2 linked regions of the Tunicatimonas pelagia genome follow. The protein of the gene in region 2 interacts with the protein of the main gene of each other region in a pairwise test. Links are inferred from orthologs where the notes say so. Each region holds a gene or a part of one and is shown on either strand. Other genes may lie near its edges. The genes, in order: abc-f and P0M28_RS13790.

Region 1 (3,269 bases), 1.2 Mb from region 2 along the record:
TTACCGTACCATCCGCTTGCTGAACAGCCAATCGGTAAAATGATATACCTGCTTTCGGTTGCTTATCCTCAAACTGACCGTCTTTTACTTCTTCAGACTGACCAATGGTTTCAAACTGCATATCTATGCCAGCTCGCTGCACAAATATTTGCCCCTCTGCATCTTCATCAATGCTCCAGATAAGGGCTACATTTTCGTTCTGAATGCTATTTTCTAGGGTAACCGATGCTTTAGGAGTAATCGCAAAACCAGTATTAGTAATGCTAATGATAGCGAAAGTTAGTAAAAGAACTGTGATTTTGAAAGAAGCTAAAGTATTCATAATAGTATTTTTTCAATATTTCTATATCAATAATTGCATAATTAGTGCTAGGCTAATTTTTTTAGCATATTTATTTGTAAAATATTGATTATCAGTTTCTTACATAGAAAAGAAAAATCTTTCTTTTCGGGAAAGTGTCTCTGAATGGGAAATTACAGTAGCGATATTCCCAATCTGGGAAGGTGAAAAATATGATAACGTAGCTCATATTTACTCTGTTCTGATTCACTACCTAGCGCAGTATAATGTTTTCAACTTACTAGCCAATATTTATAAATATTTTCTGCCTAAGTGGTGTTATGTTGATCTGATGAATTTTATATTTTTGCGGATATGCTGGCAATCAATAATTTATCGTATCATATTGGAGGAAGGGCACTGTACGACGGAGCCAACTTGCACATTAAACCCAAAGACAAAATTGGACTGATTGGTTTGAACGGAACCGGAAAGTCTACCTTACTGCGCTTAATTGACGGTGAGTATCAACCCGATGGAGGTGAGATTACCAAAGCGAATGATTGTACCATCGGTTTCTTAAATCAAGACTTACTTTCTTTTCAGTCTGACGATAGTATTCTGAATGTGGCAATGCAGGCATTTGAGGAAGCTTTGGAGATTGAGCATAAAATAGAAAAGGTGCTCAAAAAGATGGAAACTGACTACGAAGATAAGTTAGTCAGCCAGCTTACTCGTTTACAAGAGCAGTTTGAAGTACTAGAAGGCTATACTTTACAAGCTCGGGCTGAAGAGATTTTAGAAGGAATTGGATTCAGCACTAACGACCTAAGGCGTCCGCTTCGGGAATTCTCAGGAGGTTGGCGAATGCGGGTAATGTTGGCGAAGCTACTGCTAGAAAAACCATCATTACTCATGCTAGATGAGCCGACCAACCACCTGGATCTGCCATCGATTCAGTGGGTAGAAGATTACCTACGCTCTTACGAAGGCGCGTTTATCATTGTATCTCACGATCAGCAGTTTTTGGATAATACAATTGATACTACAGTAGAAGTATCTCATGCCCAGTTAACTACTTACGCTGGTAACTACTCTTTCTATCTGGAAGAACGGGAGCTACGCCGGGAGATTCAAAAGAATGCCTTTGAGAATCAGCAACAGAAAATTAAGCAAACCGAACGCTTTATTGAGCGATTTCGCTCCAAAGCCACTAAGGCTAGGCAGGTACAATCTCGGGTGAAAATGCTTGACCGAATGGATAAGGTGAGCGACGTAGTGGATGAAAATGCTACCGTCAACTTTAAATTTACCTTCAATAAGCCCTCCGGACGACAGGTAGTAGCCATTAAAGATGCAACTAAACGTTACGGTGACCTAACTATCCTCCAGAATAGCCACTGCTCTATTGAGCGCGGTGATAAAATTGCACTTATTGGTGCCAATGGAAAAGGCAAATCAACGCTTTTGCGAATGGTTGCCGGAACCGAAGAGTTTAAAGGTGAACGAGACTGGGGCTACAATGTAGAAATGGCGTTTTACGCCCAACATCAGCTAGAGGCACTTAGCTTGGATAATGAGATTCTGGAAGAGCTCAAACAGGCTGGAAGCGAAAAAACCGAGCAGGAGCTTCGTAATGTGCTAGGTTGCTTTCTGTTTTTAGACGAAGATGTATTCAAAAAAATAAAGGTGCTCTCGGGAGGGGAAAAATCACGGGTGGCTTTAGCTCGTACGCTCATTAGTGAGTCTAATTTTCTGCTACTCGATGAGCCTACTAACCATCTCGATATTCAGTCGGTAAATATTTTGGTGCAGGCGTTACAGCAGTATCAGGGTACATTTTTAATTGTCTCTCACGACCGTCATTTTATCTCACGAGTAGCCAACAAAATCTGGTACATTGAAAGTAAGGAGGTAAAAGAATACCCGGGCACCTATCAGGAATACAGCTACTGGCAATCTCAACGGGAAGCGAGTCAGCCCACGGTTCTAGAAAAGAAGCCGCCTGCGCCTAAACCAAAAAAAGAACCTAGTTCGTCGCGCCTTTCTGATGTTCAGCGTAACCTTCAGCGAGACTTAAAGAAGTTGCAGCAAGAACTGGAAACGGTTGAAACAACGATTGGTAGTCTAGAGAAAGAGAAAAAGGCAGTAGAACAGCAGTTGGCCAACCCGTTGGTGTTTGGTAATGTAGAACGCCTAGCAGAAGAAACTGAGAAGTTTGAGCAAGTTGATCAGCAGCTAAGCGAAGCAAACCAACAGTGGGAAAACCTAGCATTGCAGGTAGAGGAAATAGAAGCCAAGTTGAACAACGATTAGTCATAGCCTACGTTACTCAGATATGATTCGCTACACTACTCAACTTTTTATCAGTCTTAGTTTTTTCATACTATCTACTCTTCCCGCCTGCGTTCCGATAGCTCCTACGGGCAACTCCACTGCTGCTAATACCGCTGCTTCATCACCCGACCAAATTTTCTACGACCAAGCTTTTCGCTCTAATGCCCGCTCCATTCGCTTGCTTTTGCCCGATGGCGTGCTGTGGTCGTCAGCCCTTCGTATTGGCGATCCTACTCCGTTAGTGTTAGCTTTCGATATTCTAGAATTAGGTGAAAATATTAGCACAGACTACCGGGCGAAACTTATTCACTGCAATGCTGACTGGCGCAAATCTAATTTGTCAAACATAGACTTTCTTTTTGAGTACAACGAGTTCCCTATTACTAACGAAGCATTTTCTTATAACACCAAAGTGCCGTATACCCAATACCGGATGTCCGTTCCTCGGGTAAAATTGCCGGGCAACTACATTATTTCGGTTTACGAAGATGGTAACGAAGCCAATGTAGTGCTTACTAAACGGCTGATGGTGTACGACCAGATGATGGGTGTAGGCGCGGAGGTAATACAGTCCAGCGGGGTCACTGAGCGAGTAACTAGCCATCAGATTGAATTTTTTGTCGATTACGGCAGTGTCGATATTCCTAATCCG
Region 2 (3,604 bases):
TTATCAGAAGCTGGCTCTTCGGCAGAAGCCGAGGTGCTTTGCTCTTCTTTTGGCTCAGAGGATTTTCCGTTAGATTTTCCGTCGGGGTCAATTTCGCAAATGATGGCTCCGACCTCTAATGTATCGCCTTCGTTAGCTTTGGTTTGAAGCGTACCGGCGTGGGGCGCGTTCAGTTCAAACGTAGCCTTATCCGATTCTAACTCGGCGATTACTTCGTCCATCTCCACATAATCCCCATCATTCTTTACCCACTCGGCAATGGTGACCTCGGTGATGGACTCCCCTACCGTGGGTACTTTAATTTCCTGGCTCATAATACTTGTTTTCTAAGCGAATGCTTTGTTAATAATTTCTTCTTGCTCTTTAGTATGAAGCTTTCCGTAGCCCGTAGCCGGAGATGCGCTAGGCTTGCGAGATATTAGTTCAATTTCAGTTTGACGATACGTACGTAATAAGTACGACCATGCTCCCATATTTTCGGGTTCTTCTTGCACCCAGTACGCTTTAGCATTCTTGTAACGCATCAGCACTTTGGTAAACTGCTTCTCTGGGAACGGATGAAGTTGCTCCAACCGGACAATGGCTACGTCTTTTCGCTTTTCACGTTCCTGACGCTCCAGCAAATCGTAGTAAACCTTACCAGTACAGACCAACACCTTTTTAACGGACTTCAGCGTTTTGATGTTAGGGTCATCAATTACTTCGCGGAAAGAGCCCTCGGTAAATTCTTTTATCGGTGATACCACTTTTGGGTGACGCAGCAACGATTTAGGCGACATAATGATAAGTGGCTTACGAAACGGCCAAGCCAGTTGTCGGCGTAATGCGTGGAAGAAGTTAGACGGCTCAGTGATATTGGCTACCACAATGTTCAGGTCAGCACTGAGTTGCAGGAAGCGTTCGGGACGCGCATTGGAATGCTCGGGACCCTGGCCTTCGTAGCCGTGGGGCAGCAGCATGACTAAACCGGTCATTCTTCGCCACTTAGTTTCGGAGGTGGTAATGAATTGGTCAATCATCACCTGAGCACCATTGACAAAATCACCAAATTGGGCTTCCCAAATTACCAAAGCGTTGGGGTTAGTCATGGCGTACCCAAATTCAAAACCCAGTGCTCCGTACTCCGATAGTAGCGAATTATAGATATGAAAGTCAGCCTGATTTTCTGAAATATGGTCTAAGCTGCTGTAGGGTTCGTTGGTTTCAGCATCGTTAATTACGGCGTGGCGGTGCGAAAATGTACCGCGTTGGGTGTCTTGCCCGGCTAAACGTACAATCTTTCCTTCGGCCAGAATAGAACCATAAGCCAGTAGCTCAGCTGCCGCCCAGTTGAGTTCTTTCTTCTTAAAGAAGATTTCTTTGCGCTGCTTAAACTGCTTATCAATCTGGCGGATTGGTTTAAAGCCTTCTGGCAGCGTAGTTAATGCTTCGGCTACTTGGTTGATTACATCGGCAGAAATGCCGGTTGAGGGCGACTCGTGAAAGTCATCCGCCGTAGCCCTTCGTAAGTCGCGCCACTCTTGCTCTACCGCCTGATAGGTGTAAGGCAATGGTTGCTGCTTCACCATATCAAGCCGATCTTGCAGCAGGCCGCGGAATTCTTTATCCATATTTTCAGCTAACTCAGCATCTACATCACCCCGCTCAATCAGTTTTTTGTTGTACACCTCGCGAGGGTTAGGGTGCTTAGAGATTACGCTGTACAGCGATGGCTGGGTAAACTTAGGCTCATCGCTCTCGTTGTGTCCGTGCCTTCGGTAGCATACCATATCGATAAACACGTCACGGTTAAATTTCTGCCGAAACTCTACCGCCGTTTTCACGCAGAATAATACTGCTTCCGGATCATCGCCATTAACGTGCATTACCGGACTGTCAATTACCTTTGCTACATCGGTACAGTAAACACTGGTACGCGCATCGTCAAAGTCGGTAGTAAAACCCACTTGGTTGTTAATTACAAAGTGAATGGTTCCTCCGGTGTAGTATCCTTCCAGTTGCGACATTTGCGCTACTTCATACACAATGCCTTGACCAGCTACGGCTGCATCACCGTGAATAAGGATGGGTAAGATACGGTCATAGTCACTATCGTAGTGCCGATCGGCCTTTGCCCGAACAAACCCTTCTACTACCGGGTCAACCGCCTCCAAATGCGAAGGGTTAGGGTTTAGCTTTAAGTTTACGTGTTTTCCACTGGGAGTAGTGACGTCGCTAGAGTACCCCAAGTGATACTTTACATCGCCATCGCCGTGCGACTGATCCGGATCAGCCGCTCCCTCAAATTCATTAAAAATCTGCTCGTAGGTCTTACCCATAATGTTGGCAAGCACATTTAGCCGCCCCCGGTGAGCCATACCGATAGCAACTTCTTCTACTCCAAATTCAGCAGCATGGTTGATGATTCCGTCTAGTGCCGGAATGGTCGTTTCTCCTCCTTCCAGCGAAAATCGCTTTTGCCCGAGATACTTGGTATGCAAAAAGTTTTCGAAGACTACCGCTTCGTTAAGCTTCGTAAGCGTACGCTTTTTCTCCTCGGCAGAAGTAGAGTGAGTGAGCAGAGTTTGCTCCGCTTGTTTCTTCATCCATTCTACTGCTTCCCGGTCGCGAATGTAGGTATATTCAAAGCCAATGGTGCTTACGTATGCCTTACGAAGCGTATCAATAATTTCTTGGAGCGTGGCCGGGCCAATGCCTATTTCTTCACCTGCCACGAAGGTAGTACTTAGGTCACCTTCAGTAAGGCCGTAGTACTCAATACCAAGTTGCGCCTGACGATCGCGCCGAGTACGAACTGGGTTGGTGTCGGACTCTAAGTGTCCCCGACGGCGATAATTTCTAATTAGTTTTTTTACGCCAATCTCCTTATTAGCCGGAGTCTGAGATACAGCAGTACCATTAGTAGAGGAAGCACCATTTTTACCGAAGCGTTCCAGAGAAAAATTAAAACCCTCAAAAAATTTCTGCCAGCTTTCATCTACTGACTCGGGGTCTTGTTGGTACGACTGGTAGAGTTCGTCAATGTAGCTAGCGTGCGCGTTGGAGATGTACGAATATTTATCCATAGGGTCAATTCATTTGGTCAAAGATAGAAGATATAAAGGATGAGAAAAAACCGCATATTTGCATATGCAAATATCATTGAATGTCAGATAATTACGACGATTCTTTTGTCGATATTGATGATGTATGATAACCAACAGCTATTAAGATATTCTGTGAATGAATGTTGAAGAAAAAATAGTCTAAAGAAAAAATAACCATATGAATAAGTAAACAGTTTTTAGATATTCCTGACCTTGTAGGAAATAATAAAAATTTTCAAGAATTATTATTTTAATAATCGTAGTTTTCACCGCATTTTGTAAAACTGCTAATAGAATGCTGATAATTTATAATAATTTCAATTAGAAATTGTAAATAACGGATAAATTGAAAATAAGAGCGTACCTACTAAAGCTATCGGCTCTGCTGGTTCCCACGCTGGGAGTACTGGGAGTGTACTACTTTTTTGCCGATGAAATAATTCCTGATGAATCTTCAGCATTGCCCGACACAGTTGCGGTACAGGCAACTATAGTGCCTCCTGAGCCAGTGAAATCTG

The links.
Region 1: the proteins of P0M28_RS13790 (region 2) and abc-f interact in binary tests that used the Escherichia coli proteins (3 or more experiments, as listed by UniProt). The link is inferred for Tunicatimonas pelagia from one-to-one orthologs.

What each region holds. Positions count from the first base shown.
Region 1 is NZ_CP120683.1:4,397,484-4,400,752, forward strand. What follows is about bases 187-3,125. They hold abc-f (ribosomal protection-like ABC-F family protein), read left to right. Parts: upstream 187-655; coding sequence 656-2,596; downstream 2,597-3,125. Other genes in these bases: P0M28_RS18900 (hypothetical protein), read right to left, coding at 187-322; P0M28_RS18910 (type IX secretion system plug protein), read left to right, coding at 2,619-3,125. Also shown: more of P0M28_RS18900, read right to left, coding at 1-186; more of P0M28_RS18910, read left to right, coding at 3,126-3,269. UniProt on the Escherichia coli protein: Genetic data indicate it may be involved in ribosome assembly or function.
Region 2 is NZ_CP120683.1:3,219,690-3,223,293, reverse strand. Bases 127-3,400 are described here. They hold P0M28_RS13790 (2-oxoglutarate dehydrogenase E1 component), read right to left. Parts: upstream 3,066-3,400; coding sequence 327-3,065; downstream 127-326. Other genes in these bases: odhB (2-oxoglutarate dehydrogenase complex dihydrolipoyllysine-residue succinyltransferase), read right to left, coding at 127-314. Outside these bases: more of odhB, read right to left, coding at 1-126; P0M28_RS13785 (peptidoglycan DD-metalloendopeptidase family protein), read left to right, coding at 3,433-3,604. UniProt on the Escherichia coli protein: E1 component of the 2-oxoglutarate dehydrogenase (OGDH) complex which catalyzes the decarboxylation of 2-oxoglutarate, the first step in the conversion of 2-oxoglutarate to succinyl-CoA and CO(2).